2 regions of the uncultured Phascolarctobacterium sp. genome follow, and region 1 is predicted to be linked to the other one. Evidence: riboswitches for the same ligand, from Rfam matches in the RefSeq annotation. Region 1 holds a riboswitch; the other holds the start of a gene.
What was found. A riboswitch is a leader RNA that binds a small molecule or an ion and turns the genes downstream of it on or off. The one in region 1 is predicted to bind cobalamin.
Positions count from the first base shown of each region.

Region 2: linked by a shared signal. The riboswitch ahead of Q4G98_RS00210 (TonB-dependent siderophore receptor) and the one ahead of nikB (nickel ABC transporter permease) in region 1 are both predicted to bind cobalamin.

Region 1 covers NZ_CATWDQ010000002.1:214,656-222,452, reverse strand. The annotation lists gene Q4G98_RS02665 (S-layer homology domain-containing protein) at 1-137, opposite strand, end outside; gene Q4G98_RS02660 (ABC transporter ATP-binding protein) at 303-1,238, opposite strand; gene Q4G98_RS02655 (ABC transporter ATP-binding protein) at 1,312-2,103, opposite strand; gene Q4G98_RS02650 (ABC transporter substrate-binding protein) at 2,128-3,669, opposite strand; partial or broken gene nikC (nickel transporter permease) at 3,764-4,598, opposite strand; gene nikB (nickel ABC transporter permease) at 4,600-5,544, opposite strand; cobalamin riboswitch at 5,685-5,810, opposite strand; gene Q4G98_RS02630 (MATE family efflux transporter) at 5,865-7,175, opposite strand; gene Q4G98_RS02625 (M14 family metallopeptidase) at 7,366-7,797, shown strand, end outside.
Region 2 covers NZ_CATWDQ010000001.1:51,471-59,267, reverse strand. The annotation lists gene Q4G98_RS00215 (TonB-dependent siderophore receptor) at 1-1,816, opposite strand, end outside; gene Q4G98_RS00210 (TonB-dependent siderophore receptor) at 1,991-3,748, opposite strand; cobalamin riboswitch at 4,036-4,209, opposite strand; gene Q4G98_RS00205 (MerR family transcriptional regulator) at 4,361-5,203, shown strand; gene cobN (cobaltochelatase subunit CobN) at 5,237-7,797, opposite strand, start outside.

The DNA.
Region 1 (7,797 bases):
CCGGCTGCCGCCAGTTTGTTGACAGAGTCATAAGCCCAATGGCCTGCCGGCACATCGGAAAAAGGATTGGCGGCATAGGCAGAAGCAGTTACGCCCAAAGCCATGGCCATAGCAAGTACTAAAGATTTTTTCATCATAAATCAACTCCTGTAAATTTTTATCTGACACATACGCTGGTAAAATTCTTATTAGCAAAAGTGTATTTATTTGATTCTTTCAAAATATCGACACATAAGCAATCGTTCACACAATAACCAGTTTATATTGCAGTAACCGGCAAGATTACTGCAATATAAAAAATTTTACTTTACAAAATGACAGGCCACAAAATGCCCTTCATGCATCTCACGCAATTCAGGTTTCACCTCGCGGCACACAGCCTGACACAAATCGCAGCGGCTTTGAAACGGACAGCCCTGCGGCAGGTCCAGCGGGCTGGGAATATCGCCTTCTAAAGGCTGGATCTTTTCGCCCGCTTTAAAATCGACTTTAAAAATCGACTTGATCAAAGCCTTAGTGTACGGATGTGCACTGCCCGTCGATAAACGGCAGCCTTCCAGACGTTCGACCACGTTCCCAAGATACATGACGGCGACCTGATGGCTCATCAGATCGACCAGACCGATATCGTGACAGATGAAAAGATACGTAATACCTTTTTCCTTCTGCAGACGCACCAGCAGCTCACAGATTTTTTCCTGTACAGAAACATCCAAAGCAGAAGTAGCTTCGTCGCAGACAATGATCTGAGGTTCCAGCGAAAGTGCACGGGCGATGCCCAAACGCTGACGCTGGCCGCCGCTCATACTGTGCGGATACCTGCCCTTGAACTCCGCAGGCAGCTCTACCATTTGTAAAAGTTCAGCTGCTTTGGCATCAATCTCGGATTTTTTCAGCAGACCAAAATTGAGCAAAGGTTCACACAAAATATCCTTGACGCGCATCTTGGGATTAAAGGCAGCCGAGGGATCCTGAAAGACCATTTGCAGATTACGGCGATTCTGCCGCAAAGCCTCGCCTTTCAATTTCAGAATATCCTGATCATTAAAAATTACCTCACCTGCGGTAGCCGGATGGATCTGCAGGATCGTTCTGACCAGAGTACTTTTGCCGCAGCCGCTTTCGCCAATGATCCCCAGCGTCTGACCTTTATAAGCACGCAGGCTGACATTATCACAGGCTGTCAGTACTTGCCCTCCGTCAACCGGGAATTTTTTAGTCAGATTTTTAATTTCCATAATTACTTCCGCCGGTGCTGCAACACCGTCATGGGCACAATTGCAATTTTCATGCGGGTGTAATCTTACGTTTTCAGGCATAATAACGCTTACCTCCCACAACAGGAACCGCAGCCAGCAGTTCCTTAGTATATTCATGCTGCGGATCACCGATGATCTTTTCACGAGGGCCGCTTTCAACCACCCTGCCGTTCTGCATGACTATAATCTTATTCGACATATACGACGCTACGCCCAGATTATGCGTCACGATGATCACAGCGGCATTATATTCGTTGCGCACGTCAACGATCTGCCTGATGATCTGCGCCTGGGTCGTAACATCCAGCGCACTGGTCGGCTCGTCGGCTAAAAGCAGCTTGGGACTGAAGGTCATCGCCATAGCGATGCCGACGCGCTGACGCATACCGCCCGATAATTCAAACGGATAACTGCGCATCACAACATCAGGATTCGGCAGGCGCACGTCTGCCAGCATTTTTACCGCCGTTTGATAGGCCTCCTGTTTGGAAGTCTGCGGTGCATGGGTCAGTATGTACGCAATAAACTGCTCGCCGATCCTTCTGATAGGATTGATCATATTGCCGCTGTCCTGAAAAATCATGGAAATTTCCGTACCGCACATCTCGCGCCACTGCTGCGGCGTATTTGCAAGCAAGTCTTTGCCGTCAAACATGATCCCGCCGCCGCTGACACGGCCATTACCGGGCAGGCAGCCCATGATCGCACGGATAACGGTAGTTTTGCCGCTGCCGCTTTCACCGACGATAGATAAGATCTCGCCTTTTTCCAATTCGATATTGGCACCGGCTACTGTGGCTTTACTGCCGTAGCTGATGTCCAAATCTGTAACTTTTAAAAGCATTACAGTGTCCCTTCTTCCCGCTGATTATTTCTGAGCAGGCTTAATATCCTTAGTCAGCCAGTAATAATCAGCAGGTTTGATATCTGCGTTTTGAATGGAAGTATTGCTGACCATATTAGTTTTAGGATAACCGAAATACAAGGCAGCCGCATCGTTCAGCAGGATCTGCTGCATAGCTATCATCAGCTCACGGCGTTTAGCCGGGTCGAATTCGACAGCCAGCCTGTCGCTGAGCGCATCATATTCAGGATTGCTGTAACCGGTAGAGTTTTGGGGCTGACTGCCATTGACATTAGTTTTCCAGTACCAGTTCAAATATACTTCCGGGTCGCCGCTGTTAGCAGTCAGGATATTGGAAATGCATAAATCGAACTCACCGCGCTGGCGCATCGGATCAAGCACATTATAATCAACATTTTTCATATTGACCTTGATACCGATCTTCTTCGCATCAGCCTGAGTTGCTTCCGCATACAAAGGCAGTTCGGCCCGGCCGCTGTAATACACGAAGTCGATAGCCAGCGGTTTGCCGTCCTTATCTACGATACCGTCGCCGTCTGTATCCTTCCAGCCCGCATCAGCCAGCAATTTTTTAGCGCGTTCCACATTATAGGTATTAGGATCTTTCAGCTGATCAAAACCGTAATCCAGGGAAGGCGGAACCGGCGCCTTACCGGGGATAAAAGTATCCTTCAGTAAAACTTTGTTATAGGTCTCACGATCCAAACAACTGATCAGAGCTTCGCGTACGCGAATGTCATGCAGCGGGTGCCCTTCATTCATATTGATCTGTGCCAAAACTGTACGCAGGGAAGCGATCTCGGAAATATTGAACTTGTCTTTTTTGTTAAACAGCGACAGATCACCCGCGGCAATATTGATCGCCATATCGATCTCACCGGACTGCAGCGCCATAGCACGGGTATTAGGATCGTCGATAGTAGGGATCTCGACATGTTTAAATGGCACTTCACCATCCCAATAATTGGGGTTAGCTTCCATTACCGCTTTAGCCTTGCTGTATTCCTTCACCACATACGGACCGGTGCAAATAGGCCCCTGCTTAGCATAATCACGATCTTTGACACTGGTATCGATGACTATAAAGAGCGGATCTGCCAGCATCCCCGGCAACGAAGGTACCGGCTTAGTGGTTTTGATGATCAGGTTCTGGCCGTCGGCCGAGATCTCGCTGTATTCAAAAAATGTCTTTGCACGATTGGATTTTGCAAAAACACGTTCCAACGAACTTTTTACCGCTTCGGCAGTTACCTTATTGCCATTGGAAAATTTAGCTTTATCATTGATCTTAAAAGTCCAGGTCAGCTTATCATCGCCGATTTTCCAGCTTTCCGCAATCCACGGGGTAGAGTTCATTTTATCGTCAAATTTGGCCAGACATTCGCCCAGGCCATAACGCATAACGACCCAACTGAAAAAGTTATCTGTCGGTTCCAGATTATCGGCAAAATTAGTAACGCCGAATTTCAAAGTATCCTTCGCCGCGGCAGCTTTTTTATCACCACCGCCGCAGCCGGCAGCTGCCAGTGCCAGCAGTCCGATCATTGCGGCTGCTGCTGTAAATTTAATACTTTTGTTCATAATACATCTCCCTTTCAAACTCGTTTGTATATAATAAAATTTTACCTAACCACCATCATCAGTCTTCCTGCCGCGGATCAAGCACGTCGCGCAGGCTGTCGCCCCAAAGGTTAAAAATCACAACAGTGACAAAAATAGCCAGACCCGGGAAAATCATCAGCCAGGGCGCAGTCTGCAGCTGTTGCCGGCCCTCGTTCAGCATCAGGCCCCATTCCGGCGCCGGCGGCTGCGAGCCAAAGCCCAAAAACGACAACCCGGCCAGCTCCATCATCATAGCGCCAATATCAGCCGCAGCCGTAATGACCATCAGCGGCAGGATATTCGGCACGATATGCTGCCAAAGGATGTGCGCCGGTTTACCGCCATTTACTATCGCCGCCTCCACAAAGTCACGTTTTTTGATCTTCAGCACCATGCTGCGGGCCAGCCTGGCATATTTAGTCCAGCTGACAACAGTCAGCGCAATGACCGCGTTGACCAGGCTGCCGCCCAGTATCCCTGCAATAGCTATCGCCAGGATCATACCCGGAAAAGAGATCATCATGTCGGAAATACGCATGATCACCGCATCGACCTTGCCGCCGTAATAACCGGAAATAATTCCTAAAGAAGTACCGACAAAAAATATCACCGCAACCAAAAGCAAGACTCCGCTCAAAGAATAACGGGCGCCGTACAAAATACGGCTGAACACATCGCGCCCCAGCTTGTCAGTACCAAAGATATGCTCGGCACAAGGGGACAGACAGATAAGCGTTCTTCATCGTCGCTTCCACAGGATCATAAGGCGAAAACAGCGGCGCAGCTACGGCAATCAAAAACAGCGCCAGCACCAGCAGGCTGGAAACAGCAAATTGCCTATTCATTTTTAAACCATTGATAAGATTTTCCATATTACTTGCCTGCCTTTCTTAAGCGTGGATCAAAATAATTATAGGAAATATCTACCAACAGATTGATCACCATATACATCAGCGCTATCCAAAGCACAACGCCCTGCACCAGCTGAAAATCACGATATGTGATAGCCTCGACAGCCAAACGGCCCAATCCCGGCCACTGAAAAACTATTTCGATAACAGCCGCCCCGCCTAAAAGGGAACCCAATGATAACCCCAGCAGCGTCATTAGCGGCAGCATCGCGTTCGGCAGCACCTCTTGCCAAAGGATATAGCTCTCACTCATGCCTCTGGCTCTGGCACCGACAACGTAATCCTGATGTAATTCCTCAAGAACAGTTGCCCGCACCTGCCGCGTATATTTAGCCGCCATTGCTATTCCCAGCGTCACCGCTGGTAAAATGATCGTCTCCAGGCTTACCCTGCCGCCTACTATCGGCAGCCAGCCCAGCTGTAAGCCAAAAATCCACAGCAGCATCAGGCCCATCCAAAAGTTAGGAACTGAAACACCGAAAAAAGTAAGACCTCTGACAAAATAATCAAAGCAGCTGTTACGCTTAACCGCCGAATAAATGCCCAGAGGCAGCGATACTACCAGCATAAACAGCAGCGAAGCCACAGCAAGATAGATCGTCGCCGGCAAACAATGCATCAGTTCTTCAACAACAGGCTTTTTGACCATATAGGAAAAGCCCAGGTTCCCCTGCACAGCACGCCCCAGCCAATCCAGATACTGGAAAATAAACGGTTTGTCCAAACCAAGCTCATGCCGCAGCGCTTCTATCTCCGCCTGACTGACCATAATGTCCTCATTACCGGCGATCATCTGCCGGACCGGATCACCGGGCGACAGCATCACCAAAGCAAAAGTCAAAAAGCTGATCCCTAAAAGCACCAGCAGGATCTGTCCAAGCCTGCTCCAAATCTGTTTGTTTTTCAATGCTTCCCATCTCCTCACAAAAAAATCTCCTGCAGCCATGAACCACGGATGCAGGAGATCATAAAATTTTTGCACAGCGGAATAATTATACTACTCCATCTATACAATTTTTAAGAACTAACTGCTGATCCGTCACCCGCGGATATGGCAATACCAAAGGCTGCGATCTGACTTACGCAATATGCGCTTACAGTGGCGTGACCGTGCCGGATTTACACCGGACTTCCCTGATTTAACCTTGCGGCACCTTTGATAAAATTATTAACTTATAACAATATTAACACAAAGTATATACTTAGTAAACACTTTTAAATAACTTTTTAAATCTTTTTTCTAAGTTTTTTCAATGATAAAAATAATATTAAAGATTGAGTACCAACAAATAAAAGATATGACAGCCATAAGCCATCATTGCCGTATAAAGGCACCAACAGCCGTTCCGCAGGCCAAAATACAGCCAGTGCAGCCATCATCATATTGCGTACCGGAGCTGTATAGGTAGCGCCGGTAAACATACCGTAAAGCGCCAGGCCAATACCGGCTATCAGAGGATAAAGCAGCACATAATATCTGTAAGCCCCGGCTAATGCCGCTACCTCGGAAATATCTGTAAAACACCTGATCCAGAACATACCGCTGGCGCCAAAGCCTGCCATCAGCACCACAACCAGTACGAACAGCCATTTATAAGTCATCCGCAAGGTCTGCCAGAATAAATCCCTGTTTTTCTGGCCCAGAGCCCGCCCTGAAAAAATCGCCGCGCCGTTGGCCATGCCGTCGACCAGATAGGACATGATGTCCTTCAGCTGAAACAGTACCGCATTGGCTGCCAGCACCACAGTCCCCAAAGCCGCGCCGGCAGCAGCAATGATATTATTCGCCGTCAGCAGGCAGGCTGTGCGGATCATCAGATTAGCGTTCACCGAAAGCATCTTTAACAAACTCCCTGGCTCGATAACTTTTTTATAATCAAAATGCCTATAGTCAAAATCGCCATAAACATACATCAGCCAGCAGCCAACAACAGCGCCGTATAGCTGGCTCAGAAGCGTCGCCCAGGCAACTCCCTCAATATGGAAATGCAGCCCGAAAACAAACCACATACTTAAAGCCATATTCAAAACATTACTGGAAACCTGCATAAACACCGAAGCCCGCACCCTCGTCTGCCCCATCAGCCAGCCCAGCGACACATAATTAAACAACACCAGCGGTGCGCCCCAGATCAGAATATCATAATAAGCCGTACACAGCGCCGCCACATCGGCAGCAGGTGCAACCAAAGCCAAATAAGCGGACAGGATCGGTTTCTGCAAAAGAATGCAGCCGCAGCTGACAAGCACCGCAATAAACAGCGGCCGCAGAAAAGCCAGCAGGCTTTCTTCCCTGACCCCGGAACCAAGAGCCTGAGCCGCATAACCGGAAGTACTGACCCGCAGAAAGCCAAAAAACCAGTAAATATTGTTGAAAAGGATCGCCCCCAAGGCTACAGCAGCTATATACTTGGGATCAGGCAGCTGTCCCATCACAGCAGTATTAACAGCCCCCATCAAAGGCTGCGTCATTGTCGAAAGCATAAAAGGGATCGTGAGCCCCAAATATTCCCTGTTTGTCAAAACCTCTGTCCGCACCGCTGCAATCCCCTTCACTGATATGGTTTAGCATTTTGTCTGTCATTCTAAAACACTCTTAAATTTAATTGATAACAGCTATTGTATGAACATATTATCATATGTTATACTGATTAGCAAGAATAAAATTAAAATAATCGTATCAAAATTTACAAAATTAAATTTATCTTAAAATAAAGGAGTTGTAACCATGTCAGATAAGGTAAACATCTGCGGCCTGGAAGCTGGCCGCGGGCAAAAATCACGTACTTTCCTCTCTGTTCCCGGCACCGCCTGCCATATGCCTGTCACCATTATCAATGGACAAGGCGACGGACCGACACTGCTGATCACTGCCGGCATCCACGGCGGTGAATATCCTGGCATTGCCGCAGCCATCGAACTGGCTCGTGATTTGGAACCACAAAACATCAGCGGCTGCCTGATCATCATCCATCCTGTCAATACACCCAGCTTCTGGGCGCGCAGCGCCTTTATCGTCCCTGAAGACGGCAAAAACCTCAACCGTGAATTTCCCGGCGCTGCAGGCGGCACGCTGTCACAAAAAATAGCTCATGTTTTAAGTCAAAAATTTTTCCCGCAGGCAGATTTTTATATAGATCTTCACAGCGGGGACATCCAT
Region 2 (7,797 bases), on a different contig from region 1:
TAATAAAACCTTTTATATTTTTATCAGCTTTATAATTCAGTGCTAAGTCGAACAACCAAAATGTTTTAAGATTATTTGGCACTTTACCTTCGTTAACTTTCCTACCTGGTCTATTGATAATTCCACGTGCTGTTAAATTCGTATTGAACTTTTCTAATGTATAATCAAATCCTATGTTAAATTCTCCTTTAGGAAGATAACCATCTCTATTTTCGTTTTGAGAGGCAGAAACGGCTGGAATTCTTATATTAGTATAATTGACATTTGTCGAAAATTTATCACTAAATAATTTCTTTAAACCCACGCTCCAACCATATGTTGTTTCGTTAGAAATATTATGATATTTACTGTCATTTCCAAAAGCTATCATATTATCTGCTTTTGTTTTATAAATATTAAAGGTACCAATAAAATCATCTGTAAAATTATGATTAACACCGAATTCTATGGTCCTTCCTTCTGAAGGTTTGAGACCAGATCCACCATATTTACTGTATAACTGATATTGATTTGGAGAAACAAAAAATTCTTTATAGCTTGTATAAATATTACTCTTACCATCATTATAACCAAGAGTAATACTTTTAGAAGTATTACTGCCAAACTGAGATGTACTAGTATATCGAACACCTGGCGTAATATTCCAATTTTTAGCAAATTTAAAATTATCTTGAATAAAATAAGCTCTATTAGTTAAATGTTTACCAGTATATTTATCAGTTTGTGTTCCAGAAGATGTTGTTGATGTAGAACTGTAATCATTCACTCGATCCTGATAAAAATCAAAACCAGCTATTAATGTATTATCTTTATTTTTATAAGTTATCTGGTTTGTAAACCCAAGTGTAGATAGATCCATCAACCAAATTTTTGATAAATCTTTGTGATTATCTCTTAATTTATTATTGTTACGATATAAAGAAACTGTATTAGACAAATTGTCATTAAAATTACGGTTCCATTGCAAACTAAATTTTTCATTGTCTTTTTGACCATATTGGCGTATTGTTTCTTTTAAACCACCATTAGCTGGTCTTTCGTAGTCAGATTTATACTTATTGTATTTAAATGTGATTTCACTGTTTTCGTCAAACTTCTTACCTAATTGAATATCATAAGTTTTCGAATCAACTCCGTGAATGACTTTATTACCACGTCCATCTTTAAAATCGTTCATTTTATTTTGCTGTGCAGAAGCCATCCAATAGAAGCCGTCTTGATTGCCTCTATTCATAAACCTATAGGTTTGCTTACCATAACTTCCACCTATAGCGCTAACAGAAGTTTTTATTCCTGGTTTACTATCTTTTCTGGTAATAATATTTATGACGCCACCAACTGCATCAGAACCATATAATGTAGAGGCAGAACCTTTTAAAACCTCTATGCGTTCCACTGTATCTAGATTAGAAAATTCTGATGGAGATAATACACTGGATACAGAACCATTTACGTTAGAACGCATACCATCAATAAGAACAACTATATTGGGTGAACCGTTAATATACAATCTATTAGAGGTATAGTTCTCTCCACTGGCACCGTAATTCTGCAAATTTACACCAGGTACATCTTTTAACGCATCTCCCAAATCCGTATAATGTTTTTCTTCCAAATCTTTTCTTGTAATAACCGTTACATCTGCTTGAGTATCAAATTCTTTTTGCTCTATTCTACTAGCCGTAACAACCATTTCGTCTAATAAAAATTGCTGTGGTTCTTCAGCGCGTACTGCAGTACCCCCCCAGATGACATTAGTACTTGTTAACAAGCCCATCAAAACTACTTTTGCCAAACTCTTTTTGTTACTTAACAATTTACATCTTCCTTTCATTCATCAAAATATATAGTCAAAAGCTGTGCGCATCCATCCTTTCATGGCCATACGCGTGCCTGGACTAACAATTATATAAACATTTTAAGTAACAAAAACAATCAACAAAATTTATATTTAGACCGGAGCGAATACTCCGGTCTAAATATATGTTACTTAAAAAGTATATTCCATACCTACAATGAAGTTACGACCTGGAGCACTCCACCATTGTTCATCTGGATTACTACTCCAGTTATATCTAGCATTAGAATGTTCTGCATAGAATTTGTCAAAAATATTATTAACTTTTACATATGCTTTAATCGTTTTAGACACTTTATAATTCAACCCTAAATCCCAAACCCAATATGTCGTAGCCGGGAAGAAATTATCAACAGCATCCGCTGTCTGTGGGCCAGGTCTATCAATAATACCTTTGCCTAACAATGATGCACTAAATTTCCCCTCATCATAATCTACACCTAAATTCCATGCACCTTTTGGAACATACCCATCCACATTAGCTGCTCTTTGAGCAGTAGCATCCACTATTGTATGAGTATAACCAACAAAAGTAGAAATATTTTTATTAAACTGTTTCCTCAGTTGTACATCCCAACCTCTTGCTTTTTCATCGCCAACGTTAGTATATTTGGGCGCTACATAACCAATACGATCTTTTGAATTTCTCCAGAACATGTGTGCTGAAGCAACTAGTGTATCATCAAATCTGTGATTGATACCAATTTCTTTGGTATCACCTGTTTCTGGCTTTATATTTGGATTTCCATATTTAGCACTATACAAATGTGTTGGAGTAGGCGGAATAAAATATTCACTATAGCTTACATAAACATTGGTTTTATCATTATTAAAGTTGTATCCTAAATTTACACTTGGTGTTGTATGATTACCAAAACCAGAATTTTTATCATGTCGAACTCCAGCAGTTAATTTTAATTGATCAGTAATATTAAATTGATCTTGAATATATACTGCTTTATTAATCATTTTTACACCATCAGCTGTAATAACTTTATCATGGCTATATTCAAAACCAGCTGAAAGAATATGTTTATCATCAAAATTCTTAGTAAATTGATCAGAAATTCTCATAGTTCTGACTTTAGTCAAATAGGCATTAAAATCCGTATCGTAATCTAAATTGATAAAAGATAATTGATTTGTAGTAGTATCATCAAATTTACTGTTTAAAATAAATTTATAATTACTGTTATCTACCGATCCAGGTTTTAAACTTGGTTCCCATAATGCAGTATATTTATAATCAGCTTTATATGAATCATAAGTAGCTGTTAAATCATGCTTCTCTCCGAGTTTCTTTGTTATTTTAAAACTGCTACTCGTAGCATTTGAATAGGCTGGGGTTGTTGTTCCACGACCATCTTTAAAATCACCAATCCTATTTTTACTAACATATGCATCCCAAGACCAATCTTTTTCTTTTCCCTGATGGTTTATAGCATAATTTTCTGTACTAAAGCTTCCTAATTCAGCAGAAATTTTAGTTTTTATTCCCTCAGGTTTAGCTGTAATGATATTAATAACGCCACCTTTTGCATCAGATCCGTACAATGTAGATGCAGAACCTTTTAACACTTCAATTCGTTCTACGTTATCCAGATTTTTTAGCATTACAGCAGATATTTTGTTATTAACATTGTTTATTTTGACACCATCGACAAGAACTACTATTTCATCAGCACCATTAATTTTCAAATTATTGCTGTTGTCGTAGCCAGCTACACTATAATTGCCAATGTATACACCCGGCACCATACGCAATGCCTCAGACAAATCCTGATAATGTCTCTCTTCAATTTCTTTTTTTGTAATTACACTAATATTAGCATTTGCTTTAAACGCCTCAACAGGAGTACGAGTTGCCGTTACAACTATTTCATCTAACAAAAAGTGCTGTGGTTCTTCAGCAGCGTGGCCTACCGTGTACCCCCCCAGATGACACTCCCAGTTATAAGTGCCGTCATCAGTGTACTTTTACTCAAACTCTTTTTCAACATACTCAACTTCCTTTCACAACTTTTTATTATATAGAACAAATCATTTATGCCCAATCTCACATGGCCGCATAAATAATTGATCCAACAAGTAAAAATGCCTTTCTCCTAAAAACAGAGAAAGGCATAAAAACACCAATGTAAAAAACAAAGGCGCAACCTTCCCATCGCTCGCAGGAATATTACTTCGTTAAAACAGGCAGTTCTTCTGGCTCAGATTCAACGCCTTTGCCGCACCTTCCCAGGGGGTTCCCCAGTGGCATTTGCAGCAGGCTCATCTTTACAGCGGCGGGACCGCATCGGCTTATACCGATTTCTCTATTAAGCTTACGCACCTGTTTTTAATTTTCAATTATTAAAAGACTCTACTACTTATTTGGCTGCTTATATGATATAATGTCTTACATGAAGATATAATAAACTATATAGTCACTATATTGTCAACATATTTTTCAATTTTTATTAAATATTATTTAAATATTTTAATGGAGTTGCAATTACTATTATGAACAAAAATTCTGAAAGCTTTTTTACTGCCGGTGAACTGGCTACCCTCTTTAACATTCCTAAACAGACATTGCTTTATTATGACAAAATGAATCTGCTGACGCCAGAATTTATTGCAGAAAACGGCTACAGGCATTATTCATTAAAACAATATCTAACGCTTGAAGTTATTGTTAATTTACGTAAACTGGATATTCCAATTTCTAAAATCAAAGCATACATAGATAATCGGGATATAGATGACTTTGATAAACTTTTAATAGAAAAAGAACGTGAATGCGATGAAATAATTGAAAAAAACCTGAAAATAAAAAACAGCTTAAATACGGTTTTCGCTCAATTAGAGAAAACTCGCAGCAGCAGACTGAACCAGCTAACTTTGGAATTTCAAAAAGAAAAATATTTTTTCATAAGTGATCTCAGTAAAACCAGGATCGGGAAAAAACGAATCGAAATCATGGCTCATCACAATCAAAAAGCTTTTTCCAAACAGCACTTCAAAGAAAAAAATATCGGTTGGATCATAAAAAAAGAAAATTTTTTCAGTAATGATAAAGCTAATACAAACGATGCCTGTGCATTTTTTTCGGCAGTAGGTCCTTCGCATTCCAGGGCTAAATCATGTATCACCCGCCCTTCCGGTCTTTATCTTACTTTACGCTTTAAAGGTACCTTCTATAATCAGGCTCCAGAACTCGCGCTGAAATTCAAAAGTTTTGCTGAAAAAAATGATTTACAGATCATCGGAGATCTGTATGTTTCACCTTTAAAAAATCACTGGGTCACCTCAAATCCTGATGAATATATCAATCAGATATCTATACAGGTTGAATATAAATAAAACTGGCTGAGACGTTGTCTCAGCCAGTTTTATTTAATCAGCTCTTTCTTCCATTTCACCTTCAATATCTAATAATAATTTCTGTAATTCTCGCTTTGTTTCAGCTCTGGCATTCCACATTTGCCTTTGCTCTGCTTCCAGCAGCACTTCGGCAATCCTATGCAAAGCCCAGGGATTCACTTCTTCCATCCACTGACGTATCTGCGGATCAAGTGCGTATTTTGCTGCCAGTTCTTCATACATCCAGTCATCCATAACTTCAGTAGTTGCATCCCACTGATAGCAATGTGCGACATAGTTTCCCATATCAGCAGCACCTTTGTAGCCATGTTCTTTCATGCCGTTGATAAACTTTGGATTCATGATCTCGCCGCGGAAAACCCTTTTTACTTCTGCTTCGATAGTACGAATAACCACATGGTTTTGATCTGTACTGTCTGCACAGTATGTTCTTGGCATTTTTCCGCTGCAGCTGCGCACACCTGCTATCAATCCGCCATGATAAGAATTAAAATCATCCGCGCTCAGTAAATTTATCTCTCTATTATCTATACCCATAACAGTAGCATCAATCTTGCTTAAACGGCGTTTAAAAAGCTCAGGCATATAGGACCCGCTTTCACCGTCACCATAAACGTGAGCGCCCCAACGTACATAGACCTGCGCTAAATCATCGATATTTTCCCAATTTTTTTCTTCCAGAAGATATGCTACGCCCGCGCCATACCCCCCTGGCGGACAACCAAAAATACGGTGTAAAGCCTGCTTTTCAGCTTCTTCTTTAGTAATTCCCTGCTGTGCAAGGTAGTCTATATCCTCATTCATATGCTTGCGAATATAATTTATTTCTTCATTTTCGTCAAGACTAGCCGCAAATTTAACCGCTTTATCCAATAATGTTACTACACAGGGCATACTATCGCGCATCATGCCTGTAATTCTTGCTGTAGCATCAATACGCGGCCGCTTAAGTTCTGTAATGCTCATTGCTTCAAGTCCAATTACCCTGCCGATGCCTTTTTGCCAGATCGGCCTGATTCCAAGCAGATAAAGAAATTGTGCAAAGCTTACACCATGAGTACGCATATCAGATCCCATGACCATACCAATAGTTTCAGGATATTTTCCTTCATCAGCAATGTATGCTTCAATAACGCCTTCCGCTCTTGCTTTGCCAACTTCCCATGCTACTTTGGTTGGCAGGGTCTGGGGATCGACGCCATAAAAATTTCTTCCTGTCGGCAGTACATCGGCTCTGCCATTAGTAGGTGCACCAGCTACAGAGGGTTCAATAAATTCTCCATTCAATCCTCTAAGAGTATTATTCAGTTCATCTACCGTTTTAGCAAGATTGGGAACCAAATCGCTGCAAATATAACGGCATACAGTTAGAAATTGTTCTCTTAAATCATCAGGCATTGACGCATAATCCTGCAGCTGCAGCAATTCCTGCACATAATCAGCATTAAAGTCCGTAGCGGCCAAAGCTTCCAAAACAGTCATACTTTCAGCACGTATCCTGTCTGCTAATTTACCATAAGTCAGGCCAAGTTGCGGTATTTTTTGCGCGCTGTTTTCCAATAAAGTATAGTAATCAAATCCATAATGCTCAGCAAGAACTTTGGCTAAAGAAGGTACTGTTCCGTTTTCGAGCCTGCTCATTGCCAAAAGATATTCCAGCAAAGGTTTATCGACAGGAGGCTCGCCTAAAATATGTAATCCTACACGTATCTGCATGTTTTTGATGTCTGTAAGATAGTTATGAAGCTTGCCTACATATGCTTCAAAGTCATTTTCTTCTTTGATTTCATTATTGAGATTACATTCAGCAGCTTTTTCCCTTATCAGGTCCGCAGTATTGCCCAGCTTATCCTGTTCATTATCTTTAAAATCAAGGTATTCGTCAAGCAGCGCTTCCAATTCAGCCATATTATCATAAAGCCCAGAGGTGCTCATCGGAGGCGTAAGGTAATCAACAAGGCAGGCAGCACTGCGCCTCTTAGCCTGTATCCCTTCACCAATAACAGTAACTATATAATGATATAAATTAGGTAAATCTCCCAGACAAATATCTGGATAGCAGCCGTCAGATAATCCTGCGGCTTTACCGGGGAGCCACTCAACAGAACCATGTGTTCCAACGTGTATTACTGCATCAGCCTGCCATATTTCCCTTAGCCAATAATAAAATGCGAGATAGTGATGCGTAGGCGGGGCTACAGGGTCATGATAAATTTTTCCGCAATCTTCCCCGAAGCCACGTGGCGGCTGAACTGTAATAATTACATTGCCATTTGCAAGCCCCGGTATAAGAAGTTTTTCGTCATAATTAAAAACATTACCTAATGGTGCTCCCCATCCTTCAATCATTTTTTCCCTGACAGCTTGAGGTAAATTATCAAATAATTTGCTGTAGTCTTCTATTCCTACTTTACCAATGGCTTCCTGAATTTGCTTTTCGGTCATAAACCTTCTGTCGTTAGTAGCGCAGGCAATTACCTCTTCCATAAAAAGTTTACTGTTTTCAGGAATATGGTCTATTGCATATCCTTCCTGCTTTAAAGCAGCCAAAAGTAACCTTACACTTTCAGGTG